3 regions of the Paenibacillus apis genome follow, and region 1 is predicted to be linked to each of the others. Evidence: predicted binding sites of a transcription regulator. Region 1 holds the regulator's gene; each other region holds the start of a gene.

Region 1 (10,883 bases):
GTCTCTGAAACGAGGCACATAAAGGGTCAGATTACCTACGCGAGTGGTCAGGGTATGTGGATAAGTTCCATTGCGGTAACCAAGTCGTCCCTCCGTTCTCTCATACTTTTCTGCTGCTAATTGATCCGATGCTTGTGCCTTCAATACTTGATTTAATACGGATTCCAACAAAGCGGACACCCCCGCATCCTGTGAACTACCTAAAAACAACTGATGCAAAAGCTTGGAATCTAGGTTAATCTGGTATTGAGTCATATCAAAATCCCCTCCAAAGAATGTTGTCTCGACAACCTCATTCTAAACGAGGATTTTGACTATGGCTCCTTTTATTTTTGAAGCCTAGCTTTTTACACAATTATATGGACTCTACTCACACGAGCACCCACACCAGTAATTTTAATGCCTTTTTGCACTAAATTCACCGCATGAACACCCACCCCGGCAATTTTCGCACGATGGCTACCTATTCGGCAGGGTGAAAACTTCATCCAGCGGCTTACCGTCGCTAAAGCGATAGAATTTGTAGTAGTGATGCGCCTTCTCTTTATAAAATACTTGCCATACATATTCGTTCTCATAAATTCCTGGCATCAGACGAACAATGGTGCTGTCAGGCAGCTCCTCCTTAATGATGCTTCTCACTTGGGATTCCGAGACCCCTTCCGAGAGAAGCTTCACCTCGGCCTGCCCATCCTCGGGCAGCCAGACCATCACCTGTTCACCGTCTTCGTTCTGTCCCTCTACCACCCAGCATACCTTGTCCCAGACTGATTTCCATACTTCATCGGACTTGACAAGCGTAGTCTCCGCCTTCGCCCTCTGCACTGCAAGCTTCTCCGCTTGCCAGGTGTCCTCATATACATATAGATAAAAGCGATAGAGGCCAAGCAGAATAAGCGCAAGGATGATAAAGGAAAGCAAGACCCATTTGGTTCTGTTACGCAAAAGCTCCCTTCCTTTCCTCTCCTGAATGGCTTTCTATAAAAAGTTAATTTACATAGATTAAGACGCCTTATCTATCCTATCTTGCAAGCAAGCCCTCAAAGGCTCGTTGCGCTTCGAACAGAATTTTCTCCTCGTCCAGAGTCAGACACTCCCGTGATTTGACGACCTGCTTACCGTCCACCCAGACATGCTCGACATCTTGACCGGCAGCGGAATATACCGCATGGGAGATATAATCGGTCTTCGGCAGGAAATGAGCCTGCTTCAGGTTCAAGGCGATAAAGTCAGCCTTCATTCCCGCTGCGAGCACACCTGTCTGGTCAAGGAACAACGACTTCGCGCCATATTCCGTTCCCATACGAAGGGCTTCGGCTGCCGGAATCGCGGTCGGGTCCCCTGTAACGCCTTTATGGATCAGGGCGGCGAGGCGAATCTCCTCGAACATATCCAGATTGTTATTGCTGGCTGCGCCATCCGTACCCAAGGATACCGTCACACCTGCCCGCAGCAGCTCCGGCACACGGGCTACTCCGGAGGCAAGCTTCAGGTTGCTGCCCGGATTATGGGAGACGGCTACGCGATGCTCGGCAAGCATTGCAATTTCCTCGTCAGTCAAATGCACCGCATGCGCCAGCAAAGACGGACGGCTGAATAAGCCCAGGTTCAACAAATGCTGGGCCGGACGAACCCCGTAATCCCGAACATTTTGTTCCACCTCCGCTAGAGTCTCCGACATATGGGTATGCAGCGGCAAATCCAGATCATGCGCCGCTTGCACAATTTTTTCGATATAATCCGGCGGGCAGGTATAAGGAGCGTGCGGCGACATCATCGTCGTAATTCTGCCGTTTGCCTTCCCATGCCAATTGCGAGCAAACAACACCGCTTCATCCAGCTTCCGCTGTTGCTCCTCAGGCGGACAAAGCCCGATCACGCCGCGCGTCAGGACCGCACGGATGCCGGACTGTTCCACTACCGAGGCCACCTGATCCATGTGATCATACATATCTAGGAAGGTCGTCGTTCCGCTCTTGAGCATCTCAATCACAGACAACGCCGTGCCCCAGCGTACATCTTCACCGGTGAACTTTGCTTCCATGGGCCACATCTTCTGCTGAAGCCATTCTTGAAGCACCATGTCATCGCCATAGCCGCGAAGCAGCGACATCGCTGCATGTCCATGGGTATTGATCAGACCGGGCAGGAATAGAAGGCCTTTGCCGTCGAATGTCTCGGCCCCTTCCACGCCTTCCGGCCGCTCTTGGCCGATATAGGTAATTCTATCCCCTTCGATCAACATATAGCCGCGGATCACGGTTTGTTCTTGATGCAGCACCGCGAACGTGCCGTCTTTAATCAGCCATTTTCGAGTCATGGTCTTTCATTTCCTTTCCGCCGTCCAGATAATAAGCGAGACTCATTAAGTCTGTGGTAAAGTCTGCCGCATGTACCCGCACTTCAGCAGGCACCTTGAGAATCGTCGGCGCAAAATTCAAAATGGCTCCAATCCCCGCAGCCACGAGCTTGTCAGCAACATGCTGGGCTTCTGCCGCAGGAACCGTGATAATTCCGATCCGGATATTCATGTTGCGTACCGTTTCATCCAGCATCTCGATCGGCTGAATTTCGATGTTATTGATTTTCCCTCCGATTTTACCAGGGCTTGCATCAAATACGGCAACAATCTTCATATTGTCCTTCACATAAGCATTATAGTTCGATAGCGCTTGTCCGAGATTACCAGCTCCGATCAGCGCCACATTAATCTGTTGATCCAGATTCAGAATTTGTTGAATTTTCTCGATCAAATAAGCCACATCATAGCCGATCCCCTTCCGGCCAAAATCACCGAAATAGGCGAGATCCTTACGAATTTGCGCCGGATTCAGATCCAGCTTCTGTCCCAGCTCCTGAGATGAAACCGTGGATACCTCTCGGCGGCTTAATTCATTAAGAAAACGCAAATAGACTGGCAATCTACGCACAACGGCGTCTGAAATTTTCTCCGACTTCATCGATTATCCCCCTATTATTGACGCAAATTAAGAAGCGTTTACGGATTTTCCGGGTCCAGCCATTCCGCAATGCGCGGAACCATCTGGCCAAGCGGCATATGCTCCATCTTCGGTCCAGGCAAAGAATACAAAAAGTACTTTCCGTAATATGATTCCAGAATTCTAGTATCGTACACAATGACGATCCCCCGATCCTGGGAAGTCCGTACGAGCCGTCCAAAGCCTTGCTTGAACCGGATGACGGCCTGCGGAACGGACAGCTTCATGAAAGGATTCTTCTTCTCTTGCTGCAGCCGCTCGCTCTTGGCTTCCACAAGCGGATGATTCGGCGGTTGAAACGGCAGGCGTACAATCGCCAGGCTCGTGAGCGCATCTCCCGGGATATCAACGCCCTCCCAGAAGCTGCTGGTTCCCAGCAGTACGGATGCTTGCTGCCCCTGGAACCGGCGGGTAAGCTTGGTGCGGCTGCCGCTGTCCATGCCTTGGCCGATTACCGAAATATTGTGCGATGACAGCAGCTCTTTTAGCGGATCATACACCTGCCTCAGCATCCGGTAGGAGGTAAACAGCACGAGCATACGGCCTTGAGTTACGATCGCTGTGTCAGCCAATGATTGGACGAGTGTACTGACAAAGTAATCATCCCCTACGCTTCCCTTGACGCTTGGAAAGTCCCGCGGAATCACAAGCAAGGCCTGTTCGCGGTAATTAAACGGCGAAGGAAGCATGGAGGTCATGAGCCGGTCTTGAGCCTGCGCCTCCTGCAGGCCCAGTTGGTCAATCATATATTGGAAGGATTTGTCCACCGACAAGGTGGCAGATGTCATAACAATGCTCTTCTTCCGGTCGAAGAAGTAGCTCTTGAGCTGCTCGCTGACATCAATCGGCACGGCAAATATCTGCAGGGATTTGCTTCGATAATTTCCGTTGCCTTCAATCCAGTAGACGGTGTTTACGTCCTCCAGCTTCATGAAGGAACGCAGTGCGTCCCGTTCAGTTCCCAGGTCCTTGATCAGCCCGGTTATATCAGTAATTAGACTTTCGGAGCCAAAATCCTGCTCGTCCTGCTCTTTAAGCTCTGTAAGCAGCTTCTCGGCCTTGCGAACAATATCTCCAATGGTCACATAAATCTGGTTCTCCATCGTGAGCAGATCATCCCAGCTCTTCGGCTTCTTGTGCGGCAGCAGCCGCAGCACGAATTGTCCAGGATCGCCAGAAGCGGCGTCGCTCCGCTCGGGCATCAGTGTGAACATCGCTTCAGCAAGACGATCCCAATGCTCCTTCACATCAAGGAAAGCAGGATAAAGTCCATCGATGACCGCTCCCCAGGAAGCTGCCCGCTCATTCCCTGATTGCTGAAGCTGCTGCCTCAGATTCGGAAGCTGACCGTTCTTGCTGTCCTTGAACAGTCGTGTCAGGGTGTGCACTACTGTGAAATATTTCATTTGCATTCCTAAATGTTTTCCGGCTACATCCTCCAAATGATGGGCTTCGTCGATGACAAGACGCTCATAGCCAGGAAGGAGCTGATGTCCCGCCTGGATGTCCGTGAACAGCTTGGAATGATTGGTAATGACTACGTCCGCTACTCCTGCTTCATGCTTCGCTTTGTGATAATAACACTTGCGGAACCATGGACAGGAGCGTCCAAGACAAGAGTCCGATTCACTCGCCACAGTCTCCCAGAAGTCTCCTCCCCGGTTGCCGAGATTCAGCTCCTCGTCATCGCCGTTCTCTGTCTGGGCAAGCCAGACAATCATTTGCGCGGCGGTCATGACTTCTTCCTTCGGAGAGGCGAAGTCTCTCCTGTTCATTTTATGTTCAAATTTGCGTAAACACAAATAGTGCTGTCTTCCCTTAAATACCGCGGCCTTGAACGGGAAGGGCACAACCTCGGTTAACAGCGGGATATCCCGCTCGCGCAGTTGCTCCTGAAGGTTGATCGTATGGGTGCTCACCATGACCTTCTCATCAGTTTTGACGCTGTGATAAATGGCGGGCAGCAAATAACCTAACGATTTCCCCGTTCCTGTGCCCGCTTCTACAAGCAAATGCTTGTCTTCCTGGAAAGCGGCTGCGACTTCCTTCAGCATCAGGTTCTGCGCTTCACGCTCTTCATATTCAGGCAGCTTCTCCTTCAGAGACGATTGCACCTGCTCCATAAATTGCTCGAAGCTGACACCCTCAAGCGGGTTATCCATCATATTGCTGCGCTCAGGCTCAATATTCATCCAGTCTTCGGTCTTTAACGCGAACTGTCTGTAGTACGTATAACCATCCTGATCTACAGAAGGGTTCTGCTGACGCTGCTCCAGTACTGCATCGAAGAACCAGGCCAGATCACTGTCCTCCCCGGAGAGCAAATCCGCCAGTCGCTGTATCGTTAATAGCGGCAGCTGCTCCAGCTCCTCCAGGCATTTGATGAAGATCAGAGCCGTAGCCAAGGCATCGCTATCCGCCTGATGCGGCCGGTCATGCTCCACCTCGAACTCCGAGGCAACCATCCCTAACTGATACGTCGTCAAGGAGGGATATAATATTTTCAAAAAATCCATGGTATCGAGAATTCGCCCTGTATACGGCAGGTAGCCGGTCTTATCCAGCGCGCTCTGTAAGTAATTGAAATCAAAGGCAACGTTATGGCCGACCAGCACGGCGTCATTGAGCAATGGAACCATCTCCATCATGACCTCGTCCAAATCAGGCGCATCCTTGACGTCCTCTTCGGTAATCCCCGTCAGACTTGTGATGAACGGCGGAATCGGAATCCCGGGCTTCACAAAAGAACTGTATACACGGGATACCGTCATGTCTTCATCTATAATGGCCAATCCAGCCTGAATAATCACATCCGAGGATTGGTTGCCCGTGGTTTCAAAATCAAGTACGGCGTATTTCATTGATTTGTAAAGTCCCTTTCTTCCAGTCTAATTAACAGCATAACAGAAGATGGCGAATTTGAAAATTGAATGTGAAATCGCTACAAAAAAAAGCGATGCCCCCTTGACAAAGGGTTCTGCATCGCCTGATAATCCTTTCCTGCGTTGCCGGAAATACTACAGAAGAGAGGTCAATTCGCTTCCATAATGCAGCTTCCCGCTGCTGCGCATGCATGATTCCAGATTCGCCAGCGGCTCTCGCAGGGAAGGATCATGGTAATGAGCCAGCTTAAAATATTCCTTCGCCTTCAAAGGCACTCCGTTCTGAGCCTCAATGCAGCCAAGTGCATTATAAATGATGGAACGAATACGTTTCGAATCACAGGTTTCCAGAACGCGCCAAAAATGCGGTACCGCTTGTTCGGATTCATTCAGATGCAGATAGCACATCGCCAGATACGTTCGTCCCACCGCGCTATCCGGATACTGCTCCACGACCTGTTTGAACTGCGTCAGTGCCTGCGTAAACATCATCAGCTTATAATACCCTTGACCTTTTACAAAGGCTTCTGCGGCCATCTCAGGCAGCTCAGGCACAGGGAGAGCGCCACCTCCATCCGGACTGGCGCCGGTTTGACGGAAATGACCCAGCTTCTCTTCAAAGCTCAGCCATTCCTCGATAATTCCATCGCTCATCGTTTTGAGCAGCTGCCACTTGGCAGCCAGCTCCTGACGCGCAGGACCGCTCGCTCCAGGATAATAATGAATGATTTCGTCCAGCATCCCGCTCATTTCCGCAAACATATGTTGAAACATCATCCGCATCCCACCTTTATCGAAAATGAAATCAGTGTGAGCCTTACGTTCATTTTTTGTTATGGGCTCACATTTCATTCCCGCAGGCATTAATTGCATAGCCATGGCGGTCAGGGCAGATGGTCCTGGCGATCAATTACCGAATCGTGGCATGCAGCTCTTGAGCTGCGGTCTCCACAGGTCGGTTATTCTCATCCACGAACACAACGGTTGGCTTGTGGCTTCTCAGTTCTTCCGCCGACATTTGGGCATAAGAGATGATAATGACATTATCGCCCGGTTGAACCAGACGTGCAGCCGCTCCGTTCAGGCAGATGACCCCGCTCCCGCGAGGGCCGGGAATTACATAAGTCTCAAGTCTGGCGCCATTGTTATTATTTACAATCTGCACCTTTTCATTTTCCAGTAAATCCGCTGTTTCCATCAGATCCTCGTCAATAGTAATGCTGCCGATATAGTTCAAATTCGCTTCCGTCACGGTGGCACGGTGAATTTTAGATTTCATCATCGTTCTGTACATCGCGTTACACACCTTTCTTGCTCAGAATAACGTTGTCGATCAGCCGGGTGCTCCCGAACTTTACCGCAACAGCAACCAGTACCTCTCCATCTTGGGCTATTCTCTCGGAATCGCCAAGCGGTTGAAGACCTGGAAAGCGGACAACCTCCACATAGTCCACCTCAGCCAGAGGCTCGGCCGTGAACGCATGCAGCAATGTTTCTTTTGCCTCGCCCGCTGTCAGGGTCCCGCCTTCGTTGATCAGCTCCTGCACATGCAGTAGCTGACGGGACAAGACCAATGCCGCCTCGCGCTCAGCCGGGGCAAGATACACATTGCGGGAGCTGAGCGCCAAGCCGTCCTCTTCCCGTCTAATCGGACATGGAACAATCTGAACGGGCATGTTCAAGTCCTTCACCATTTGGGTAATTACGGCTACCTGCTGAGCATCCTTCTGTCCGAAGTAAGCCCGCTCAGGTTCAACAATATTGAACAGCTTGCTGACAACGGTCGTTACCCCGTCGAAATGTCCGGGACGTGAAGCGCCGCACAGCCCTCCAGTCAGCTGCTGACTGACCGTAATCTTGGTTAGCGTCTGTGCAGGATACATCTCCCCGACTGAAGGCAAGAAGACTGCGTCAACGCCTTCCTGCTCCGCAAGCTGCAGGTCCTTCGCTTCGTCCCGCGGATAACGCTCAAAGTCCTCGTTCGGACCAAACTGAATCGGGTTGACAAAAATACTCAGCACCACCAGATCATTGTTGCGTCTCGCTTCTCGGAGCAGACTCGCATGCCCTTCATGCAAGTAACCCATCGTAGGCACGAAGCCTGTCTCCAGGACCTTGCCTTCCAGAGCTGCCTTCAAGCGCTCCTGCTTCAAATATTGTCTTAAATCCTGAATATTCCGGAATAGGTTCATTTCACAGCTTCCTCTTTTACTTTCCCGTAAAGACCCGCTATAACGGTATCCTCTGCATTGAACACATGCTCCTGTGCCGGGAATTGTCTGGTCTTCACTTCATTCACATAAGCCGCAATGCCCTGACGAATTTCAGCGCCGATATCCGCATAAGTCTTCACGAAGCGCTTCTCGCGGTAGTCGGAATCGTACTTCAGCACGTCGTGGAAGACGAGGACCTGCCCGTCTACCCTCCGTCCTGCCCCGATACCAATGGTCGGCACGGACACAGCCTTCGAGATCGCTTCTGCCACCTCTTCAGTAACTAGCTCCAGGACGATCCCGAATACACCGGCACGCTCCAGCGCCTTGGCATCCTCCATGAGCCGGCGGGCATCCTGCTCGTCCTTGCCTTGCACGCGGTAGCCGCCGATCTGATTGACCGATTGCGGTGTCAAGCCGATATGGCCCAGCACCGGCACGCCTGCCTGGACAATGCTCTGCACCTGAAGCGCAATCTCCGCACCGCCCTCCATTTTAACCGCATGGGCATGGCCTTCCTGCATGATTCTTCTTACTGTCCGGAGCGTCTCATCAATGCTCCCGTGATATGTCATGAATGGCAAATCCGCTACAATGAACGTATTCCCGGCAGCACGAGCGACAGAACGGGTATGATAGACGATATCGTCCGTAGTCACCGGAATCGTGGAATCATAACCCAATACTACATTGCCCAGCGAATCGCCAACAAGAATGATGTCGATATCCGCTTCCTCCGCCAGCTTTGCGGAAGGGTAGTCATAGGCCGTAATCATCGTGATCGGGTTGCCTTCCTGCTTCATTTTTTTCATCTTCACAATGTTTAGTGCACGTTTTTCAGCCATCGTTGTCATTATCCTCCTTCGGTATTTTGCACACCAGGATATTCTGGACGCACAAAAAAAACCTTTTAGTTTGGCACTAAAGGTCCCGAATCCACACAAAAGAAGAGTCGTCTTTCGCTCGTTCTTTCTGTCTCGGTCCTCATCGGCTCAGAGCAGAATCCATGCGATCTTGGAAACTCTGTACTACTTACCTGTCTAACTTAAGTCTGCCCATTGGAGTGCAATTCGATTTCAAATCGATATCGCCTCATGTGGACAGTATAACAAATTGCAAAACATTTTACATCAGTCAAGTTCAAGTTCTCCGGAAAAAATCGTGGCAAGCGCTCCGGATTCATCCAGAATCACTAATCCGCCCGAATCATCCAGGGCGACTGCTCTGCCGGTATTCATCCCCTGATGACCGGCGACCGACACGCCCCGCCCTAGCGTGACGGACATGTCCTCCCACAGTAATCTGATCGGCTGGAAGCCCTCAGCTTGATAAAGCTCCATTAGCTGCTCCATTCGAAGAAGCACCTCTGCCGCAAGCTCCGCCCGGTCTTGAGTCTGACCCGCAGCCAGCTTTAGCGAGGTAGCGACGCCCTGCAAATGCTCGGGGAGGTCTTCCTGCTCCAGATTAACATCAATTCCGATCCCCGCGATGCAATATTTCATCCGGGTATCTTCGCCTACCGATTCAAGAAGAATCCCGCATATCTTCTTGCCGCCTGCAAGCAGATCGTTCGGCCACTTGATGCCGGCCTCCACACCGGTTACCTTGCGTATCGCCTGGCATACTGCTACTGCGGTCATCAAGGTAAGCTGCGGGGCGGACCTTAGAGGCAGCTCCGGACGCAGCACCAGGCTCATCCAGATGCCCTTGCCGGCTGGAGAATGCCAGCTGCGCCCTTGTCTTCCTCTTCCTACGGTCTGCTGCTCAGCAAAAACAAGCGTCCCCTCCGGCTCCCCTTCCTCTGCCAATTCCCTGGCTACGATTTGAGTGGAGCTTGTTACGCTCAGCAGTTGCAGCTTCCTCCCATAAAGCTTTGTCTGCAAATACCGCTCCAGCCGTTCGGCAGTCATTAGATCCGGGGCATGAAGGAGGCGGTACCCCCTGCGGGATACCGCATCAAATTCATAACCTTCTTCTCTTAGCTTGTTAATCTGCTTCCAGACTGCAGTTCGGCTGATCTTCAGCAGCTTGCTTAACTCTTCTCCGGACAAATATTTTCCTGTTGCAGCATGTTCCTCCAGCAAGGTTAACAACCTAGATGTGTCCATACGTATTCACCACAGCTTTCGCATGTTCAAGAAGTACATTTTTCTCATTTCTTAATTCTCCTGCCGCAACGGCAAAGAGCAGTCCGTTTAACAGCTCCGTTAACCAAGGGCCGCCTTTCCGTCCGGTTGCGGCAATAATCTCACCGCCGCTGAGCTTCAGATCCGACAGAGCAAATACGGTGATCGCTCTATACCACTCTGCCTCCGGGAAATTCTCCGTTAGAAGGTTAGCTTTACCTGGATCGTTCTCTTCGTCTTCCGGATGATGGTTCTTAATCAGTGCCTTTCTCCGCAGCAGCCAGCCTTCCGCCGTCTCCTTGCCCAGCCGAAGCGTCGTCTCGATGAACCGGGTTTTCCGTGCTTCCAGCGAAATAGAGCGATCTTCATTCAGCGTGTTCATCACTTCATCGAAGATGATGATGTTGGACACCGCCTGGGACAGCTTCCTTGAAAAGGTCCAACGCTTCAGCATCGGGACTGCCTCCTCACCGCGAACGCTCAAGCCTTGAAGCAGCAGCGACCATCGAAGCTCCGGCAGCTCCGCCCCTTCGGCATGCTCAATGGCAGCCAGCCAGGCATTCGGCGCTTCCTTGACAGGCCACCGCAGTGCCGACATAGGAACAGGTGCGTTTATGTATTCTAGCAAACCGCTTCTCCGCAGCAGTTCCAGTCCCCGCAGGG
Region 2 (10,883 bases), 250 kb from region 1:
CATAGCGTTTTTCTCCCGAATTCGTAGTACGCTTGCTTAGCTCTATTCAAGCGCATTAGCCGTATTCTGAACGGCTTGAATGTGCTCAAGCATCTTAGCCGGTTCTATCTCGCCGCCGATGATCTGCTGTATGCCTATGCTCAGCGCCGTATTTACCTCGGCTTGTACAAGCGCATCATATGCCGGAAAGGACAGCTCAATTTCGCTGACCGCCGTGAAAATATCCTGCATCAGCGCATCGTCAGATGTTGTCCTCATCTGCTCCAGATCCATCTTGATTGCTGGCAGCACACCGTCTTCCTTCAAGCCGCGAAGCTGCATTTCCTCGGTCCACATATTTTTAATAAAGCTCTTCACGGCGGCCAGCTTCCGGGGATCGTCAGCAACCGCGCTGGAGAACCCGTAGCCATTATTCGCATCCTGCATAACCACAACAGGATCCCCCTTCTTCAATGGAGGCATATTAAAAAAACCGATCTTACCCGCCATCGGTCCAGCCTGAGCCGGATCTCTGAACACCGAGTTCGCCCAGGAACCGTCCATCATCATGATCGCTTCCCCCGTGATCATCTGGTTCCGCATATCCGCATATTCGAGGCCCAGCTCCCCTTTTTTGAAGTAGCCTTTCTCCACCCATTCCTTGTGCTTGGCAATCGCCTTCACCATCCTTTCATCATTCCACTGGCTCTCGCCGGTCATAAAGCCATAGGTAATTTCCGGGCCGGCATAATATGACCATAGATTATTCGTTGTCATAAGAGGAATCCATGCATCCTTGGAGGCTTGGGCGAACGGAATTTTGCCATCAGCTTGAATCTCTTCAGCCAGTCTGTCAAGCTCATCCAGCGTTTGGGGGATCGATAGCTCTTTTTGCTCAAAGTAATCTTTATTATAGAAGTAACCTTCAATGGATCCGCCGATCGGCAGACCGTATATTTTACCGTCCAGTGTAAATGAAGCCAAGGTTGTAAATTTGTCCTTCAAGCCAAGCGCATTCAAAATTTCTGAAAGATCAAGCATCAGGCCCTCTCGGGCATAGAGCTGGGCCTCCGGGCTGCCGAACACATCAAATACTTCCGGGGGCTTGCCGGCGGCCATCTCTCCCCTCAGCTTCTCCTTGCGGTTCACCTCGGAGTCGACTGCATCCAGTCTGATTGTCAGCCCGGGCACTTCCGCCTCCGTCTTGGCAACGACCTCCTCGAGCAGAGCAAGCCGGAACTTCTTGGAATCTCCAACCTGCGTATGGCGGATCGTAATCTCGAACGGCTCTGCGCTGCTCAAAGCCTCATTATTCACAACCGGACCTTGATCTTCACTTTCGGATGCAGGGTTACGAGAATCATTGCAGCTCGCAAGCAGGGTAGAAAAAGAGAGGATCAGCAGCAGGAGAAGTGGAAGTATGGCTTTCTTCATTTTTCTGGGACCCCTCCTGAATTTAGAGTTACTACCCCTTATTATAGAAAACGATTTCAAATCCGTCAGGAGGTTATTTTTCTATATCAGGGATAATTTCTTCTTATTAACCACAAGAAAGCGGTTAAACCTGACATCTACAGTCAAGCCTAACCGCTATCGCTATACTTTGTTAATTCATAATTACTTCTGCCTGCTGACGACCCTTCTCGATCATAGCATATGCCCAATCCACTTGTTCCGATGTCGGGGAAGGCACGCCTTCCAACGGGTATGCCCAGCCAAGCTCCTGCCATTTGTATACACCCATTTGATGATAAGGGAGAATCTCCAGCTTCTCTACACCTTGAAGACCGCCGATGAACCGACCTAAGCGGACCAAATCCTCTTCCTCATCATTAATGCCGGGTACAAGCACATAACGGATCCACATATTTCGATGATGACTAGACAGCCATTCAGCCATTCTAAGCATTCGATCATTGGGCTTGCTAGTCAATTTGATGTGCTTCTCATTATCGATGTGCTTCAAATCAAGAAGAACCAGATCCGTTACATCAAGAAGATCCTTGATCTTGTCGCCTTCGTTGTAACCATTCGTATCCAGCGTGGTATGCAAGTTCCAACGCTTCTTGACTTGACGGAACAGCTCGGTAACAAAAGGAGCCTGCAAGGTTGCTTCTCCTCCCGATACCGTCAAGCCGCCGCCTGAGGAGCGATAGTAGGTGAGGTATGGCTCAATTTCCGCCAACACCTCATCTACAGTCATCTCCTTGCCATCCGTCAAGCTCCATGTATCCGGGTTATGGCAATATTGGCATTTCAGCAGGCAGCCCTGCATGAAGAGAACGAAACGAATACCTGGTCCATCTACCGTTCCGAAAGTTTCCAATGAATGTATGCGACCTTTAAGCATCTTTCGTCACCCTTTCCAGTTAGGCTGCCTCAATTTATACTATTGAACAGCATTTATTACGAATCTACCCGAAGCTCCTTACATCGAACCATGGAAGGTACGGTTGATCACATCGAGCTGTTGCTCGCGAGTCAGTTTGATGAAGTTAACAGCATATCCGGATACGCGGATGGTCAGCTGAGGGTAGTTCTCAGGATGTTCCATTGCGTCCATCAGTTGCTCACGATCAAACACGTTGACGTTGAGGTGATGGGCGTTGCTGCCGAAATATCCATCCATCATCGATACAAGGTTGGATTTGCGGATTTCCGCTTCTTTACCGAGCGCCTTAGGCACGATCGAGAAGGTATTCGAGATCCCGTCAAGGCTGTGCTCGTAAGGCAGCTTCGCTACCGAGCTAAGCGATGCCAGCGCACCCTTCTTATCGCGGCCGTGCATTGGGTTTGCACCAGGAGCAAACGGCTCGCCTGCCTTACGTCCATCCGGAGTAGTACCTGTCTTCTTACCGTACACTACGTTGGAAGTAATGGTCAATACGGATTGTGTAGGCAGAGCATCACGGTAAGTCTTGTGCTTGCGAATCATTTCCATGAAGGATTCAACCAGGTTAACGGCAATTTGGTCAACGCGGTCATCGTTGTTTCCGTAGCAAGGGAACTCGCCTTCTGTCTCGAAGTCAACAGCAATGCCTTGTTCATTACGGATAACCTTAACCTTGGCATGTTTGATTGCGCTCAAGGAGTCGGCTGCAACCGACAGCCCCGCAATACCGCAAGCCATCGTACGGAGAATGTCGCGGTCATGCAGCGCCATTTCGATCCGTTCGTAGCAGTACTTGTCATGCATATAGTGAATTACATTCAAGGTATTTACATAGGTTTTAGCCAGCCATTCCATCATCGGCTTGAAGCGTTTCATCACTTCATCATACTCAAGGTATTCGGAAGTAATTGCCGGGTATTCAGGACCGACTTGTGCGCCGGATTTTTCATCCTTACCGCCATTGATCGCATACAACAGGGCTTTCGCCAGGTTCGCACGCGCTCCGAAGAACTGCATTTGCTTACCGATCTTCATTGCGGATACGCAGCAAGCGATACCGTAGTCGTCACCGTAGATCGGACGCATCAGGTCGTCGTTCTCATATTGAATCGAGCTGGTTTCGATCGAAACCTTGGCACAGTATTTCTTGAACGCTTCAGGCAATTGCTCGGACCAGAGAACAGTCAGGTTCGGTTCCGGAGCAGGACCCAGGTTGTACAGGGTGTGCAGGAAGCGGAAGCTGTTCTTCGTTACCAATGTCGATCCGTCTACAGCCATACCGCCGATCGATTCTGTAACCCAAGTAGGGTCGCCGCTGAACAGATCATTATATTCAGGAGTACGCAGGAATTTAACGATGCGAAGCTTCATAACGAAATGGTCAACCAGTTCTTGAGCTGCTTCTTCAGACAGGGTTCCTTCAGTCAGATCGCGTTCGATGTAAGCATCCAGGAAGGAAGATACGCGTCCCAGGGACATTGCAGCGCCGTCTTGCTCTTTAACTGCAGCCAGGTAGCCGAAGTATACCCATTGGAAAGCTTCCTTCGCATTTTCAGCAGGTCTGGAAATATCGAAGCCGTACATTTGTCCAAGCTGCTTCAGTTCGTCCAGCGCACGGATTTGTTCGGACAGCTCTTCGCGAAGACGAATGACAGCTTCATCAATAACGTCAACCTCAAGGCTCTTCAGCTCGTTTTTCTTTTGTTTGATCAGGAAGTCTACACCGTACAGAGCTACACGGCGATAGTCGCCGATGATCCGGCCGCGGCCGTAAGCATCCGGAAGACCTGTGATGATGCCGGCCTTACGAACGGCTCTCATCTCGGAGGTATATGCATCAAAAACGCCTTGGTTGTGGGTTTTACGGATATGTGTAAACAGTTCAACAATTTCTTCCGGCAAATCAAAGCCGTATGCCTTACAGGAATTGAGAACCATATTGATACCGCCGAAAGGATGAATAGTACGTTGGAACGGCTCATCCCCTTGAACACCGACGATTTGTTCCTTAGCTTTGTCAAGGTATCCAGGCTTGTGGGATGTAATCATGGATGGCTTGTGAACATCTACATCCAGCACGCCGCCAGCTTCTCTTTCTTTCTTCGTGAGATCGGAAATAATATCCCACAGTGCTTTAGTGTTGTCAGTTGCGCCTTCCAAGAAGGACTCGTTGCCTTCATATGCGCTGATGTTGTTCTCGATGAAATCGCGGGTGTTCACTTCTCTCATCCATTTCCCTTTTTTGAAGCTTCTCCACGCCGTTTGTACTTCTTGTGTTTTTTGAACTTCTCTTTCAATCACCGACATCTTTATTCCCTCCATTTATAGTTTAAAGTACGCGGGTTGAAGGTTATATATCCGCGCCTTGTGATCCCTAAAATTTGTGATACTTTTCACATTTCTGACACTGGTGAGTCTCAGCGAATACATTTTATATCCACTGCACTTACCTTTTCTATTAGGGATCATTTATAGCTTTATATTATAATAATCCCCATATAAAGATTGTGACAAATATCACTTTCGAGGTGATATTTGTCACTTTTTTCATCCTATTTGTTCACTTATTCTTCAAATCTTCCGTAGAAGGCATCGCGGTAAACCTCCGCCAGCTCCGTAACCAATGGCAGCTTAGGATTGGCTGTTGTACATTGATCCTCAAAGGCGCGGTCTGCCAGATAATCTACCCGCGATTCGAAGTCGCTTGCGTCAAATCCAAGCTCCTGGAAGCTTGCAGGAATCCCGAGCTTCTTGTTCAAATCGCGGATGGCGTTGATCAGGCTCTTCACGCCCTCCTCTGTAGTACGGGCAGGCAGTCCGAGGATCCGCGCGATTTCCGCGTAGCGCTCATCGGCTACAAAATTTGTATATTTAGGCCATGCTGCAAACTTGGTTGGCTTCTTCGCATTGTAGCGAATGACATGCGGCATCAGGATCGCATTGGTACGACCATGAGCGGTATGGTACTGCCCGCCCCATTTGTGCGCAAGGCTATGGTTGATGCCGAGGAATGCATTCGCAAATGCCATCCCTGCCAGTGTCGAAGCGTTATGCATTTTTTCGCGAGCCAGCTTGTCGCCAGTCAGCGCCGATTTCTCCAGGTATTGGAACACTAGTTGAATGGCTTTAATTGCAAGTCCGTCCGTATAGTCATTAGCCATCACCGATACATACGCTTCAATCGCATGTGTCAATACGTCCATCCCTGTATCAGCAACTGCTGTTTTAGGCAAGCTATATACAAATTCAGGGTCGATGATTGCCACGTCCGGAGTCAGCTCATAGTCTGCCAACGGATACTTGGTGTTGCCATTGATCTTATCGGTAATAACGGCGAACGGCGTTACTTCCGAGCCTGTGCCCGACGTCGTAGGAATCGCTACGAATTTTGCCTTTTGGCCCAGACGAGGATACTTGTAAGTCCGCTTGCGGATATCCATGAATTTTTGCTTCAGGTTATGGAAATCCGTATCCGGGTATTCATAGAACAGCCACATGCCCTTGGCCGCATCCATTGGCGAGCCGCCGCCGAGTGCGATGATGCAATCCGGTTGGAATTTAGCCATTAGCTCAGTCCCGCGTTCAACCGTAGTTGTCGACGGATCCGGTTCTACATCCGAGAACACTTCAATCGCTACCGGCGTTTGACGTTGACGGAGATAGTGCTCCACTCTTTCTACATAACCCAGTTTAACCATCATCGGGTCCGTTACAATTAATACGCGGCTGATATCCGGCATTTTAGCAAGATATTGAGTCGAATTTTTCTCGAAATAGATTTTATCCGGCACTTTGAACCATTGCATATTCACGGTACGACGATTCACCCTTTTCACGTTGATCAGATTGATAGCCGTTACGTTCGACGATGTCGAGTTGCGTCCATAAGATCCGCAGCCGAGTGTCAGGGACGGCAGGTTCGTATTATAGATATCACCGATACCGCCTTGCGACGAAGGCTGGTTCACCAAAATCCGGCAGGTAGGCATGCTGTCCGAGAATTTCTGAATGATCTCTTCATTATTGGAATGAATAACCGAGGAATGCCCCATGCCTCCGAATTGGACCACTTCCAGTGCGCGTGCGATACCTTGTTCAGCTGTTTTTACTTTGTAGCAGGCCAATACCGGGCTCAGCTTCTCAGCGGACAATGGGAATTTAGGTCCTACGCCTTCAATTTCAGCGACGAGGATCTTCGTTCCTGCAGGCACATCGATACCGCACATTTCAGCGATTTTCACAGCGGGTTGACCTACGATGCTTGGATTTACGGCACATTTATCAGCAATGATAGCTCCGGCAGTCAATTTTGCAGCCTCTTCCTTATTAACGAAGTAGCAGCCGTTTGCGATCATTTTCTTCTTCACTTGGTCAAAAATAGGTTCTTCGATAATAACCGCTTGCTCCGAGGCACAGATCATACCGTTGTCAAACGTCTTCGAGAGAATCAAATCGTTCACCGCTTGATCCAGGTCGGCGGTCTTCTCAATGAAGCAAGGAACGTTACCAGGACCTACGCCGAGCGCCGGTTTGCCGCAGCTGTAAGCCGCTTTAACCATCGCGGATCCGCCAGTTGCCAGAATGCAGGCTACGTCAGGATGATTCATCAGCGCATTGGTACGGTCCATCGAAGGATTCTCGATCCATTGAATACAATCTGCAGGCGCGCCATGCTTCACGGCAGCTTCGAGCAGAATCTTGGCAGCTTCCGCACTGCAGCGTTGTGCAGATGGATGGAAACCAAAGATAATCGGGTTGCGTGTCTTGATCGCGATCATCGCTTTAAAGATGGTAGTGGATGTCGGGTTGGTCACCGGCGTAATTCCCATGATGATGCCGACAGGCTCAGCGATCTTCTGGAAGCTTTCATAAGGATTATCTTCAATCACGCCGACGGTCTTGTTGTATTTGATGCTGTTGTGGATATACTCCGTTGCAAACATGTTCTTGATAATTTTGTCTTCGTATACGCCGCGTCCGGTTTCTTCGACCGCCATCTTGGCAAGGTACATATGCTTGTCAAGTCCTGCCAGTGCCATAGCCTGTACGATCTGGTCGATTTGCTCCTGAGTCATGCTCATGAACGCTTCGGATGCTTTCTTCCCCTTGTCGATCAATGTCTGGATGTAGTCTTGTGCGGTAGGCTCCGTGTTTGCTTTCACTTCGTTCTTAACGGCCATTTCTCTCATCCTCCTAAGGTGGAATGGACAACTCCTTATGTTAGTGATTTTTTTCACTTAAAGGTGTGTCCTTGTGAAGCTTTGCGCTTCTCTTTATGGTTAAAGCATATCACAGCTTTTTCGGTTTGTATAGTGAATTTTTTCACGTACTTTAAAGTGAATGAAAACTTTCAATAGAATGTTCAAATTTTCAGGCGCAATTTACAGTTTTTGACTTTGACTCCTTATTCTTTTTCTTGTATTGTGAGAAATATCATTTCTCCATTAAAGTGAAATTAGTCACAATGTTGAAATTTCGACACTTTTTAAGGACTTCTAAGCGTCTCAAAACTCTAAAAAAGTTATATAATTAATTTAAAATTTTCAGAAAAATTTGGAACACAAAGGGGAAATCCATAATGAGCGAAATGATGAGCGTCACTCTGCCCCGCGGCAATACGAGCTGTTTTACCGAGCAAAACTTCAACCGTCTCCTTGTCACGATGAAAGAAAAAGCGTACCCTGAGGGAACGCATCTTTTCTGGGAAGGCGACTTTTCCGATAAACTATTTTATGTTAAACGCGGGCGCGTCAAGCTGACCAAGTCTACCGATGAAGGCAAAGAGCTGATCCTCTACATGTACGGCCGCGGAGATATGGTGGGTCAGGCGGATCCTTTCTTTAGCACCAAGCACAGCTTCACTGCTGAAGTCATTGAGGACAGTGAGGTTGGCGTCATCGAGCAGAAGGATCTGGAGATCATGATCTGCCAGCACTGCGATTTTGCGATTGATTTCATGAAATGGATGGGGATCCATCACCGATTGACACAGACGAAATTCCGCGACCTGATGATGTACGGGAAGCCGGGCGCGCTTTGCTCTACTCTGATTCGTCTAAGCAATACTTACGGTGAACAGCATGGGGAGAACATTCTAATCAATAAGAAAATCACCCATACGGATTTGTCCAATATGATTGGCGCAACCCGTGAAAGCGTCAACCGGATGCTGAGTGATCTTCGTAAGAAGGATGCGCTGGAGTATGATAACGGCATGATTGTTATTAAGGACCTGGTGATGCTGCAGGATATTTGTCACTGCGAGCTCTGTCCGAATGAAATCTGCCGGATCTAGTCTCTCCTCGCTGGTGGCGTAACAAACTACTAAAAAGGGGCGCCCAACAGACTTGTTTTGTCGGGACGCCCTGTTTGTGTTAGTGTGCAATACGCTGACGCTCTATGCTTTCGAAGCAGCTTTCTTGCAGAAAGCCTTTACCTTCATACTTTTGCCCTGGCTACTTCGCCTTATGAGTTCAACTGCTATGCTAACTGCACATGACTGCGCCACGATAGCATTACAGTAAGCTTGAAGCCTGTGGCATGCAAGCAGGATACTCCGCGCGCCAATAGCCTTCTCCCAACTTCCCCTTGCTGCCAGGCCCGCCTTAGGCTAGGCATCACAAATGGAGGCCTGCGCGATTCAGTTTACGCACAGCCCCATGGAACACTGGCACCTGGAGTTACCCCAGTCGCACATTGCTTCGGCCTTGTGCGGAACGCGGAACTTCGTTATCCGACTAGACCTTCCAGTCTTGTTCCGAGCTTTACTCATCCCACTTGTTCAGCCTCATTCCGGTCATGCTCCAGTGAAATTTCTTACCTTAAATTCTTCATTCGGCACTCGAATCCAATTTTAGTGAAAAAATTTACCTTAGAGCTCCAGTATCTAGTTAAAACCACGGTATAGCCCACTTTAAGCGAAAAAATTTCACTATATCCGCATTTCTATCATTTCCACTGAATTTAAGGTAACTTTTTTCACTGTATGCGTAAGATTCATATTTCATGCGGACGACCGATCACCGTCATACCGCAAAACACCACGCGCTGGAAGCTGCGCTCGGTGCAAGGTAACTCATGCGTACTTGGTCGGTATTATGCATAATCTACTTGAATAACCCTTGCTCTGTCGGCTTGTTGCAAATTGGGGTATCACCCAATGATGATGCGGTGTGTCTATCTACTGTTTGTACTGCACCACGCACAGCTCCCAGCGCGCGGTGGGACGGTACGGGTGTCACCACACGCCTGCCCTTCAGTCTCATAGAGAGTCCAGTGCATCCGGTACCTATAAAGCCGAAGAATCTGCGTTAAAAGGGTATAAGTGTGAAGTGTTACAAGCTTTCTGTAAGAAAGCTACTTCGTAAGCACACTTCACACGTTGCCCCCAGTACGCAGATGACTTAAGCCGCTTTACGTGCCTTCTCCTTCTTGCGAACCGGTGAGATGAACCAGTAAGCCATACCGACGAAGATGGCGCCGCCAACGATATTGCCGAGTGTCACCGGAATCATATTATGCAGCCAGCCGGCCAGCGTAACGGTATCCGGGTGATTTGGTAGCAGCAAGGAAAGGCTGAGCAGCGTCATATTCGCTACACTGTGCTCATAGCCGCTTGCGATAAAGGCATAAAGACACCACCAGATCAGAATCAGCTTGCTGATATCGTCCTTGGCCCGATTGCTCATCCAGATCGCAAGACAGACGAGCCAGTTACACAAAATGCCGCGAAAGAACAATTCCATGACGGGGGCTCCCATCTTCTTAGCGGATGCGGCAAAGATCAGATGCTCCGGCCCCGCAGCCTTGAATAGCCCGGAGCCGACGATCAGGAGACTGAGAACAACAGCCCCCGCAAGATTTCCGAGGAATACCAGTGTCCAATTCTTGGCGGTATCCCCGATTGTCGTTCTACCCGCCAAGGTGCTTGCCGTAAAGAACATGTTATTGCCGGTGAAGAGCTCGGAGCCTGCAAAGATAACCAGGGTCAGGGCAATCCCGAAGGACATGCCCATCACCATGGGCTGAAACGGCGACTTGATCGCTGCAAGCGGTGCGCCCACCGAGAAGATCAGAATAATTCCGAGGCCGACATAAGCGCCGGCTAGCATGGCTGCCACCATATATCTCGGCAGGCTCTCGTTCATCAAGTCTCTTTTTTTAACCGCGGCTTCTACGATGGCTTCAACATTTTGTGTAAACATGGAGATCCCCTCCGTTTATGTCGTTTGGAGCTGCTGCTCCAATGCGATCCATACTTGACCGTTCTCTACCTTCACCGGACACATGCTAGCCCGGCCCGTATCGGGAGCCTGCACCAACCCGGTAGTCAAGTCAATCTTCCAGTCGTACAGCGGATCATACAAGTAATGTCCCGACAAGATCCCTTCCGCAAGCGGCCCGCCTTTCGGATGCGGACTCTGGTTCACAGCGGCAAAGATCCGTCCATCGGAAAGCGGGAAGACGGCGATTTCCTGCCCGTTGATTTCCACGACCCGCCCGATCTGCAGGA
Region 3 (10,883 bases), on a different contig from region 1:
TTTCTTGAAGGTGGAGGATGTTCTGTTGGAGCGCGGGGCCATGAAGATAGGACAGCTTGGTGATGCAGTCACGCGAATCTGCGATGCTGAAGCTGTGACCAAGGTAATTACTGAGATGCTTCTGGATAACCCGGATTTGTTCTCCGACAACGAGCCATTAGCTTAAAGAATAACACAGGTTACTTTTTCTCGGAAAAAGACCCAAAGTCTGTAATGCTCAGTTTGTAGGATATCGAAATTTTGGACTGGCTGAATCTTTCATCCCAGTCGTCCTTTACCTTTTTCCAGACCGAGGGGTACTTGATGGCTAGCTGATCTCCAAAGCCCGCAACATCCGCAGCGTAAGTATCCTGCAGCTTGTGGATCAGCTGTGTCATCATTCGAATAAGCTCTTCCTCAAAAATTTTGCTTGCCTCGTCTGCGTACTCCTGGGTGGTTGAGGTATCCCCTTTGCTCCACGTCTCAATGATTCTTCCTGTCGTTGTAATTTTTACATCAAAGGATATTTCTTCCCCTTCTACATGGGGTGTAATTTTGCTCTTTAATGATTTCATTTCAAAGACCAGCGGCTCGCCTTTTGAGTCGTTCACTTTAATGACTCCTCTATCCCCTTCGCCTCGGAGCCAAGTCAGGCACATGGTATCATCTTCTCCCAATGACCCAATGGATTGTCCTATGGAGCCTTTAATGATTTCCGCACCCGAGAAGAGTGTCTCCTTGCCGGCTGTGATCAGCCTTTGCAGAACAAAGCTCTTTCTCGAATGAATCATCGCATCCAGCCTGGCCAGCGTAACAGGGCGCATGACTTTACTCGTTCGGGAACGGTTGCGCGACATGCCGATAAGAGAGACTGCAGGAATCTCTTTGTTTGGAGTGCCGACCAATACATCCATGGCCTCTCCTTCACTGACAAGTACAATGCAGCTGGGACGAATATCGTTGTCCCGAAGAAGGAAATCGGTCAATTGCTCGGCACTTTGCTTCTTCAAAAGATCCGCCGATATAACGATTACTTTGAGGTGATGCCCAATAATAGGGCGGTCCAGACGAATTGAGAACTGGCGGAATATTTGCAGAATCGAATCCCCGCTCCCGGAGATGTTGAAGAAGGGGGAACTCTTCTCCAGAGACTTGTCCTCATTAGAAGCTACGCCCACAGCAGGAACAACTTGAATCGTTACCAAGAGTTTATCCTGCTTGGGGTACCTGGCTCCTTTACGTTCCAAATCTTTTTCCTTAGGCGCCGGCTTACCCGCATCCAGTGATAATCCAAGATAAAGAGCCAGGTCCTCAATCTCCGTGCTGCTCCAGCAGCCTGACAGCAACAAGAGCACACAGAGAATACCTGTAAGCTTGCGGAGACTTTTAAGCATGACCTTTCGTTCCTTTCTTGCGTATCATCCAGATTAAAGTGAGCAGCAGCGGCAACAGGAAGAACATTCCCAGTCCGATATAGCCGATGCTATCTCCAAGTGTAAATACATCCTGCAAGCTTCTCGGGAGCATAGTAGCAATAAAGATAGCAGGGGCCAGTAAGAAAATGACAGGCTTCAACCGAACATTAAAAATCTGGGATATTCCGAGCGAGGCTTGAAAGAAAAAACTGCTAAAATTACAGAACATCTGCATCAGCCAGATAACCATGAAAGGGAATTCCAGCCGCTCGATGAAAAAACCGGTGATCTCAAAGCTGCGGACAAGATCAATGGTGGGCCAAGTGCTGGTTACCACGCTATCCACGCTGAGGCAGCCGATGACAAACACCACAGTCAGCAGATACAGGAAGATGGGAATAGCGATGCCCCCCAGCATAGCCTTGACCGCCTGCTTAGGCTCCTGAAGAAAAGCTGTCAGTGTCAAAATGACTTCACATCCGGCATAGATGAGAATGGCCGTCTTCATTCCGCGCAGAATAGGCAGAAATCCCGAACCGAGAACCGGGCGAAGATGGTTAATGTCAAACAGACGAAGACTCACACCAAATGACACGAGCAAGACGAGAATCGAGATCGGAAGAACAATCTGGAACACTCTTGCAATGGAATTGATCCCTCCCAATACGAGGTAAACCCCAGCCCAAATAAAGGGAAGCACAATGGCCTCAGAGGGGGTTCCCTCAAGGAGGAAGAACGTCGTCACCTCTGCCAGCGTCCGGATCTCAAACCCGGCAACGACGATGAAATACAGAATCAGGAGCATCCCCACCAGCTTGCCGGGGAACTTGCCAATGATTTTGCCAGCATATTGAAAGACCGTCTGCCCGGGGAATTGCAGGCATAGCTTCACCATAAGAAGAACAATGCCCAGCATTGCAGCTCCCCCCAGCAGAATGGTTATCCAGGCATCCGGGGTTTGCATCGCCTGGGTGACATTTCGGGGAAGGGTGAGAATCCCTGCCCCCAGGAGCGTATTGGTCAGGAATACAGCAGCTTGGGAAGACGTTATTTTATCGTCTGTGCGATTGAACACGTTAATGGCCTCCTGACACAATTAGGTTTGGCGACGCTCCTGCCGCGTTTTCATCATAGCGGGTCGTTTCTTCATTAAAGAGATCGGAGCACGAATAAACAGATCCTTCCAATCCTGCAGCCGGTAAGGAGAGACTGGAGTCAGATAGGAGACACCGAAGCTCTTGAGCCGGGAGAGATGACTGCACAACAGCAGAAAGAACAAGATGGTTCCGAACATGCCCAGGATGGCGGCGAAGACCATCCCGAAAAAGCGTAATAGCCGCAAGGTAATCCCGGCGCTGTAAGACGGCATCGAGAAGGAGGAGATTGCGGTCACTGCCACCACGATGACAAGGATCGGACTGACAATGCCAGCTTGGACGGCTGCGTCTCCAACAATAATACCTCCTACGATCCCCATCGCCGGTCCGATCGGCTTCGGCAGTCGAATCCCTGCTTCGCGCAGGATTTCGATAGACAGTTCCAGGACCAGCACTTCAATTAATGACGGAAAAGGCACTCCCTGCCTTGTCTCGATAATGGATAGCACCAGTTCTGTCGGAATTAGTCCGGGGTGGAAGGAGATAAATGAAATATAGATGGAAGGTGCCAATAAGGATAAAAAAGCAGCGAAAAAGCGGAGTATCCGCAGAAACGAACTGGGAATCCAACGCTCATAATAGTCCTCCGGGGATTGAAGCAGCATGCTGAAGGTGGCCGGAGCAATCAGCGCAAAGGGGCTTCCGTCCTGCAGAATCGCTACCCTTCCCTCCAAAAGCCCATTGATAACACGGTCAGGCCGTTCGGTATTTTGGAGCTGTTGAAAAGGGCTTAAGTAGTTATCCTCAATAAGCTGCTCAATGTATCCTGAATCTGCGAGAAAATCGATATTGATATTGCTTATACGTGCTTCGACCTCCTTCAGAAGATCAGCGTTTACAATGTCTTTAAAGTAGGCGATAACCACCTCTTTGGGCAGCGTATTGCCGATGATGTAGCTCTTCATCTCCAGCTGATCGCTAAAGCCTTGGCGGCGAAGCATCGAAGTGTTTTCGCTGAGCACCTCCGTAAAACCAATACGCGGGCCGCGCAGCAGGGCCTCGGACAAAGGCTCGACGATAGCGCGATTACTCGTGTTGGGGCTCTGAATCAATAAGCCGCAGGGGACCCCTTCAATGATGAGTCCGGCATATCCGAACAGGACGAGCCGGCTGAACTCTCTTACATCCGCTGATTCTTTAAGGTTGTAGAAAGGGAGAAGTCCCTTGACATTGGGCGGACTGGCGAGCATTTCGCGCGTGGCTTCAAACATGAAGAACTCAAGGGTGCGCATATTGAGCTCCCTTTCCCGCTGCATCCCGTTTACATAGAACAGGGTGCCCTTGGCGTCAAACCTGGACAACGGAAATTCCCTGACAGTTAAGTCGCTATTCTTGCCTATGACATCCATAACGGAACGTACATCTGCGGCATAATCCCCGGCAAAAGGTGTTGTTGCGACGGAAGACGAGTCAGGAGATGGAACGGAAGCGCGGGCTGAAGCAGACTTGAAAGTACCGCCGCTTTTAACATAGGCATGTATGCGGGCGAGTATTTTACTAAGAAGAAATGGGACCAGGAAGGCCACAACCGCAAGAACCCAGATATGCCAGCTGGGTATAAACGACTTCAGTGATGACATCAAGGAATATTCACCCCATAATGGAATTAAAGTCTTGCAATTAAGCTTTCCTAAGCGGTCTGATTTTAGTCACCGTCAAAGTAGATGGGCGAATGAAGAAGGGGATATTGAGCTTCATTTTGCATTTAAATGCACCGAATGCAAAGCTTGTCCTCGAACGAGCAGATATAATTACAGCGAAGGTAACCGTAGGAGGTGACGTTATGGATTGGCAGAAGTGCATGAACCAGGCCGTTGAATATATAGAGAACAACCTGTCCTCCGAGATTGATTATTCTACTGCTGCACAAATTATGAACTGCTCTGACTGGGAGTTTCGGAGAGTTTTTTCTTTTATAGCCCAGATCCCTTTATCCGAATATATTCGTCGCAGGAGATTAACCATGGCAGCGGCTGATGTTCGAAACGGCGACAAAATCATGGATATTGCTCTGCGTTACGGTTATGAATCGCAAGCTGCTTTTTCCAGGGCCTTTAGACAATTTCACGGAATCTCGCCATCCTTGGCTCGTGACAAGAAGCTGATTCTTAAGTCGTTTCCGCGTCTAACCTTCAAGCTTATATTAATGGAGGGCTTAGGCATGGACAAAAAACTAGGGAATCGCACAAGCATTATCGGCGGCGGGGAGGTCGGCTTCGCCATTTCGGTGGATTTGGACCAGAAAGAAATTCATAAAGTCAACAGCTTCTTTTGGGACACTAAAGGAAATGAGGTTATAGGAACAACAGCGCTACCGCTATATGGAGCTTATATTTCGGAAGAAAAATGTCAGCTATTCGGTGATATATCAGGAAAGCGGGTGCTGGAGATCGGCTGCGGGACAGGCCATTCCTTGCAGTATCTCGGTGATCGGAAGGCGGCGGAGCTGTGGGGGATTGACATCTCGGAACAGCAGCTGCAAAAAGCTAGGCAGCATCTGGAGGCATCAGGTCACTCAGCGGCATTGTTCTGTGCGGCTATGGAAGAAGAATGCGGCATACCGACCGATTATTTCGATGTGGTGTATTCCGTATACGGCATAGGCTGGACCACCGACCTTGAGGGAACTTTTCGACGGATCGCTTCCTACCTTAAGGAGGGAGGAGCTTTCATCTTCAGCTGGTCTCATCCCATACACAAATGCGTTACGGCGGAGGATGACATCCTTGTCTTTAAAAAATGTTATTTCGATGAATCCTGGTATTCGGTATCGCTGGATGGAGGCTCACTGTCATTATCAGACCGAAAACTATCAACCTATGTAAATGCATTGGCGAAAGCAGGCTTTGCTATTGAGGAAATGATCGAGGAATCGGATGAGGAAATCATACAGGCGCAAGGCGAGAACGAGTTCTCAAAAAAGGCGAAGATGCTTCCCGTTACATTTGTGATTAAGGCTAGGAAACTATAAATGAGGGGCGGAGAGGCCCGCCCCACAAAATGGAAGCAACCATTTTGTGAAGCGGGCCTCTGTTATATCCTCTGTGCTATTTCAATTCTGCCGCTGCAGTTTGACCTGCGATACGTCCGAAGACGATGATGTCGGCTACGGCATTACCGCCGATGCGGTTGCCGCCATGTACGCCGCCAGTGATTTCACCGGCTGCATACAGACCGGCAATCGCGTGTCCATCCGGTTTCAGGACGTGAGTTTTCGTATCGATCTTCACGCCACCCATCGTATGGTGAATGCCTGGGGTGACAGGGATGGCGTAGTAAGGGCCTGCTTCAAGGGATTGAGTCAAGTGGACACGCTCGAATTCGGTATCCTTCCCGTCTTTAACATATTGGGTGTAGGTCTTCAATGTGGCTTCCAGGGAAGCTGCATCGATTCCCAACTCGCTTGCCAGCAGGGAAAGGTCATCTCCCTTGGTTGCGTAGCCTTCTTTGATATATTTGGCCAAGGAAGCATTTTCGTCAACCATCTCCTGGTTTGTGATCAGGTAGGCCATTTTATCTGTTTGCTTCAGAATATTTTGCGATACAACGTCACGCGTAAGCAGTTCATTTGTAAACCGCTTGCCTTCTTTATTCACGAGGATAGCGCCATCACCGCGAAGACCTTCTGTAAACATATAGCCTGATTCAGGATCGGTGGTCGGGTGAATTTGAATTTGCTCGATTTGCATCAAATCTGCGCCAACCTCTTGAGCCATGACGATCCCTGAGCCGGTTGCTCCGGCATGGTTCGTTGTAGAGAAGCCTTCCAACTCAGGACGATATTGCACTACCATTTCGCTGTTGGCTCCAAAGCCGCCCGTAGCAAGAATAACCGCTTTGGCATTTACCTTGAAGGGATTTTCATTTTTATCGATAGCCTCAACGCCTACGACAGCGCCGTCTTGTTCAATAAGCTTCACAGCTTTCGAGTTGAGCAGAATATCAACCTCAAGCTCTTTTAATTTCTGTGACAGAACATTAACCACGACCGGACCAATCGCAGATCCGTCAGCCGGAGTATGAATTCTTGGATTCGTTGCCCCGCCTGATAAGGAAACTCTGGAAATGCCTGCGCCCATATCATTCAGCCAATAAATTGCATCAGGCGCATGATCGACCAGGGTGCGAAGCAATTCCGGATCATTAATGTCATGCCCGCCTTTCAATGTGTCTTCATAGAATGTCTGTTTAGAATCCTTAATGCCGTTCTCTTCCTGGATCGTTGTTTCGGCTGCGTTAAGACCGCCGGTAGCACGGTTGGTATTGCCTCCGATGATCGGCATTTGTTCAAGGATAACGACCGATTTGCCTGCTTCCTTGGCTTCAATGGCAGCGGAGAGACCTGCTCCTCCCGAGCCAACAATGACGATATCGACATTAAGATCCTCTTGCTTCGTTTGCTCAACGATCAGCTTATTAGCCGGATCCTTCAGGTCGGCAATATTTGCGCCGGCTTTTTCCAAGGCAAGGGAGACTGCCTCAATAATACCGGCACTGGATTCGCTGGCGCCCGATACTGCATCGACGGCCAAGCTTTGGGTGTTGATAATGTCAGCCGTCAGCTGTGCAACGGCTCCGTCTCCAATGCTGCCGGTTTCGCCATCGGCTGTAATTTCAATGGATTCGATCTTGTCTGCGGATACGGTTACCATGGCTTTAATTTCCCCGCCGTGTCCCTTTGAGACGCCCTCGTAAGTACCAGGTGTAAATTTGCCTGCTGCGGCAGCCCCTTCTGTGGCCGGCTTCTCTTGGTTGCAACCAACGACGAGCAGCATGATAAGTCCAACCATTAGAATCGTGAATAAACTCTTCTTCACTATATAACGCCCCCATTTGTGTTTTATTTCACAATGTTGTGCTGACTTATGTTAGCATGATTTATTGGATAGGCATTATAAGAATTGTCACAATGTCTATTAGAAAGGTCATAATATGGGGTGCTCACCTATTGAATATTCTCGCGTTCTCGATAAAAGGTCAGAAAAGGTCAAACAAACAGAAAAACCGTTCCCGATGAAGGAAAACCACCAAAGACGGCAGATAATGGCTTTATGTGGTCCTAGATGCTTTTTGTCAAGATTAATGGCAGAGTCCTATAATAAAAGCGTAAGGTCAAATAAAGTCAAAGAAAGGGGAATGTGTGATGTTTGATTTGGTTCCATTCGGAAGACGCAGAGAGGATGCATGGGGTCCGTTGGCGAAGGCATTTAACGATGTCTTTAACGATGATTTCTTCACCTCGATGAGACCTCAGATGCTGTCCTTCAAGACGGATGTGCGCGAGACGGATCAGGCCTATCTGCTGGAGGCCGAGCTGCCCGGTTTTCGGAAAGAGGATATCGATATCGACTATGCAGCTCCTTACTTGACAATTCGAGCGGTTCACCAGGAAGATGGCAGCGTAGAGGATAACCATCAACAATTGGTCCATAAGGAACGGCGCTATGTCGAGTATGTTCGCAGATTCTACGTGCAGGACATCGATGAAGATAGCATTCGCGCATCCCTGAAGGATGGATTACTGAAGCTGGAGGTACCGAAGCGGCAGTCGACAAAGTCGAAGCGTATTAAGATTCAGGATTAAAAATAAATATTTCATCAAGGGACTGTCCAGAAAGTCAGCAAAAAACAGACTTCTGGCAGTCCCTTCTTGTTAAATGCGAAAAATGTACCATCAGGGGCGGGATGAACGTTTTCGATTGTCCTTAGCTCAAGCGAAAATAACCGAACGGCTCCCCATTTCGGAAGGCGCGGCTGGCTCCATCCAGCTGCGCCATTGTTGTACTATCCAGCGCAAGCTCCACGCTCTTGAGATTATCCTCCACCTGCTCCACGCGGGTAGCGCCCACGATCACACTGGACACAACGGGCTGCTCCATTAGCCAGGCCAAGGATAAGGAGCTGGCTGAGCAACCGGCTTCGGCGGCAATCCGCCCGACTTCTCTGCCTAAGGCCAAGCTGTCTTCGCTGATGCGCTGGGCGAAGGAGGGGTTCTTCTCCAGTCTGGAACCGGAGGGCCCCTCCTTTGCCGAGGTGTATTTTCCTGTCAAAATCCCGCCGGCCAGTGGGAAGTAAGGAATGATCCCGAGGCCCTGATCGATACACAACGGGATCACCTCGCGCTCCGGCGTCCGATCCGCCAAGGAGTAGCTGGTCTGCATCGAGACAAAGCGGTTCAGCCCCAGGTGATCACTGATCCCGAGCGCCTTCATCAGCTCCCAGGCTGCATAATTCGATGCCCCGATATATCTTACTTTTCCCGAACGAATCATATCATCCAGCACACGCAGCGTTTCTTCCAATGGTGTATTTGGATCAAAGGTGTGGATCTGGTACAGGTCCACATAGTCTGTTCTGAGACGCTTCAAGCTCTTCTCCAGCTCAAGCATCAAGTGGCGGCGGGACGAGCCCTGCTCGTTAGGCCCTTTTCCTGTGGGCAGGCCGGCTTTGGTAGCCAGAATAACTTGATCGCGCCGGTTCTGGATGGCTTGTCCGATAATGCTCTCGCTGGCCGTGTCGGAGTAAATGTTGGCCGTGTCCAAAAAATTAATACCTCGATCCAGTGCTGCATGGATAATTTGCTCCGAAGTTCTAGCATCCGCACGCGAGCCGAAGGAATTTGTCCCGAGCCCCAGTGCCGATACCTCGAGTCCGCTGCGTCCCAATCGTTTATAGTCCATGATGAATCCTCCTATCCTATTGAGAATGTTACTTTTAGTATAGCTAATCCGGATCAACAAAAGCCATAGTGGTCACATAACAGGTATGTTCTTCAAAGCAGCACTCACTTGCTTATTTTTTCACAAATTCGCCACATTAGGTCTGCAAAATATCAGCATTTACCCTGTTAATCCATATGAAAGGAGAGGGAGCCGTGGACGACGCAGAACTGTTTGAACGAATCGCTCGCGGGGATGCAGAAGCATTGAACCGATTGATAGAGCGCCATTATGACTTCATCAAGCGCTACTGTTATTGGAAGACCGGACAAGCCGAATTGGCCGAGGATCTCACTCAAGATACGTTTTACCGCTTCTGCCGTTCACTTTCCAGTTATAAGGACAAGGGGAAATGCAGGGCCTACTTATATACAATTGCCCGCAGATTGTGTGCGGATGCCTTCCGTGAAAGGCCTCCCGAACCGATTGAACAGGTTCCGGAGGCCAAGCTTGGCTCCGCTCTCTCGGCAGAGGATGAAGCCGGGGCGCATCTCCAATCGAAGGAACTGCTTGAGGTGCTCCAAGAGCTGCCGTCAGAGCTGCAGGAGGCCATCATTCTCCGCTACAGCTACGGGTTCCGGTATCGGGAGATTGCCGCGATCACTTCCGTTCCTCTGTACAAAGCCCGCATCCGGGTTGAACGGGGACTTGCCGCCATGAAGAAGAGAATGAGAGAGGAGGACCTAAATGAAAAGGAAACTGGACGAGCTCATAACCATGCTGGAGCTTCCCCCTGTTCCGATGTCTGACGGGCAGAAGCAGCAGCAGACCTTCGAACACGCACTTCTTATTCTCGAAAGAACACGGAAGGAGGAGATGGTCAAACGCTCCCCGATGCTTAATTTCTTCTTTCGGCAGATGATGTACATCGGCTGGAAGGTATGGCTCTGCCATGCAGGACTTCTTCTTACGGCACTAATGTTTGCCCTGCAAATTCCGACGGATTCGTTCTTGGGGAATGGGCAGGTGCTTGCGGTCATTTCCACGGTCTCCCCGCTGCTTGTGCTAATCGGTATGCGGCTGCTTGCCCGTTCTTATGCTTATCGAATGGTTGAGCTGGAAATGAGTACTTATTATTCCCTGGAGCATCTTTTGCTTTCCCGGCTGTGCCTTTTCGCGATCACGGATTTTATGGGCCTTGCAGGCTTGGCAGGATGTCTGAGTCTGGCATGGGGAGAACAACTGGGCTACGTGCTGCTTTATCTCTTCACCCCGTTTACCGTCTCGGCAGCAGGCTGCTTATGGCTGTTTAACCAGCCCCGTGTTCGTGACAAATCGTCTGCCTGCTCCATCTTTACCCTGCTTCTGCTTGCAGTTCAAATGGCAGGTGTGTTCCGTACTCCGACAGGAGGGAGCCACCTTTATGAAATTCAGGATGAAGGGACGGCGTTTGCGGTACTGATGCTCATACTTGCATTGTCCCTGATCGCTGCCGCAGTCCAATTGCGACGCCTGCTCCGTACTTTCCGCCATCTGGGGAGTAGTGAGACTTTGTAACATGAAATACAGGAAGGAAGTGTCATTACGATGGAACTGACTATCGAATCGATTAGCAAGCGTTATGGGAGATCGGTTGCCGTGGACAATGTAAACGTACGTCTTCAGCCGGGCGT

What was found. Region 1 encodes Rex, which represses fermentation and respiration genes when NADH is low (regulators of the CRP and FNR family bind a similar motif). Its sites were predicted from a motif close to TTGTGAAATATTTCACAA; they were not measured.
Region 2: a site for Rex is predicted at 4,753-4,770, ahead of pflB (formate C-acetyltransferase). Genes of this name have one in related genera too.
Region 3: a site for Rex is predicted at 7,385-7,402, ahead of KI362_RS20010 (flavocytochrome c). Genes of this name have one in related genera too.

Annotation. Positions count from the first base shown of each region.
Region 1 covers NZ_BORS01000008.1:119-11,001, forward strand. The annotation lists partial or broken gene KI362_RS12475 (transposase) at 1-255, opposite strand, end outside; gene KI362_RS12480 (cell wall elongation regulator TseB-like domain-containing protein) at 460-945, opposite strand; gene KI362_RS12485 (amidohydrolase) at 1,022-2,320, opposite strand; gene KI362_RS12490 (redox-sensing transcriptional repressor Rex) at 2,298-2,960, opposite strand; gene dinG (ATP-dependent DNA helicase DinG) at 2,999-5,860, opposite strand; gene KI362_RS12500 (tetratricopeptide repeat protein) at 6,017-6,658, opposite strand; gene panD (aspartate 1-decarboxylase) at 6,792-7,175, opposite strand; gene panC (pantoate--beta-alanine ligase) at 7,180-8,073, opposite strand; gene panB (3-methyl-2-oxobutanoate hydroxymethyltransferase) at 8,070-8,939, opposite strand; gene KI362_RS12520 (biotin--[acetyl-CoA-carboxylase] ligase) at 9,225-10,202, opposite strand; gene KI362_RS12525 (CCA tRNA nucleotidyltransferase) at 10,189-10,883, opposite strand, start outside.
Region 2 covers NZ_BORS01000008.1:251,145-262,027, forward strand. The annotation lists gene KI362_RS13750 (cache domain-containing sensor histidine kinase) at 1-3, opposite strand, end outside; gene KI362_RS13755 (ABC transporter substrate-binding protein) at 43-1,413, opposite strand; gene pflA (pyruvate formate-lyase-activating protein) at 1,586-2,329, opposite strand; gene pflB (formate C-acetyltransferase) at 2,408-4,678, opposite strand; gene adhE (bifunctional acetaldehyde-CoA/alcohol dehydrogenase) at 4,936-7,551, opposite strand; gene KI362_RS13775 (Crp/Fnr family transcriptional regulator) at 7,950-8,666, shown strand; gene KI362_RS13780 (formate/nitrite transporter family protein) at 9,775-10,575, opposite strand; gene KI362_RS13785 (nitrite reductase (NAD(P)H) small subunit) at 10,591-10,883, opposite strand, start outside.
Region 3 covers NZ_BORS01000015.1:118,990-129,872, reverse strand. The annotation lists gene KI362_RS20040 (AAC(3) family N-acetyltransferase) at 1-166, shown strand, start outside; gene KI362_RS20035 (Ger(x)C family spore germination protein) at 180-1,373, opposite strand; gene KI362_RS20030 (GerAB/ArcD/ProY family transporter) at 1,366-2,469, opposite strand; gene KI362_RS20025 (spore germination protein) at 2,491-4,131, opposite strand; partial or broken gene KI362_RS25490 (helix-turn-helix transcriptional regulator) at 4,224-4,631, shown strand; gene KI362_RS20015 (class I SAM-dependent methyltransferase) at 4,713-5,522, shown strand; gene KI362_RS20010 (flavocytochrome c) at 5,599-7,368, opposite strand; gene KI362_RS20005 (Hsp20/alpha crystallin family protein) at 7,695-8,135, shown strand; gene KI362_RS20000 (aldo/keto reductase) at 8,257-9,231, opposite strand; gene KI362_RS19995 (RNA polymerase sigma factor) at 9,426-10,019, shown strand; gene KI362_RS19990 (hypothetical protein) at 9,958-10,767, shown strand; gene KI362_RS19985 (ABC transporter ATP-binding protein) at 10,798-10,883, shown strand, end outside.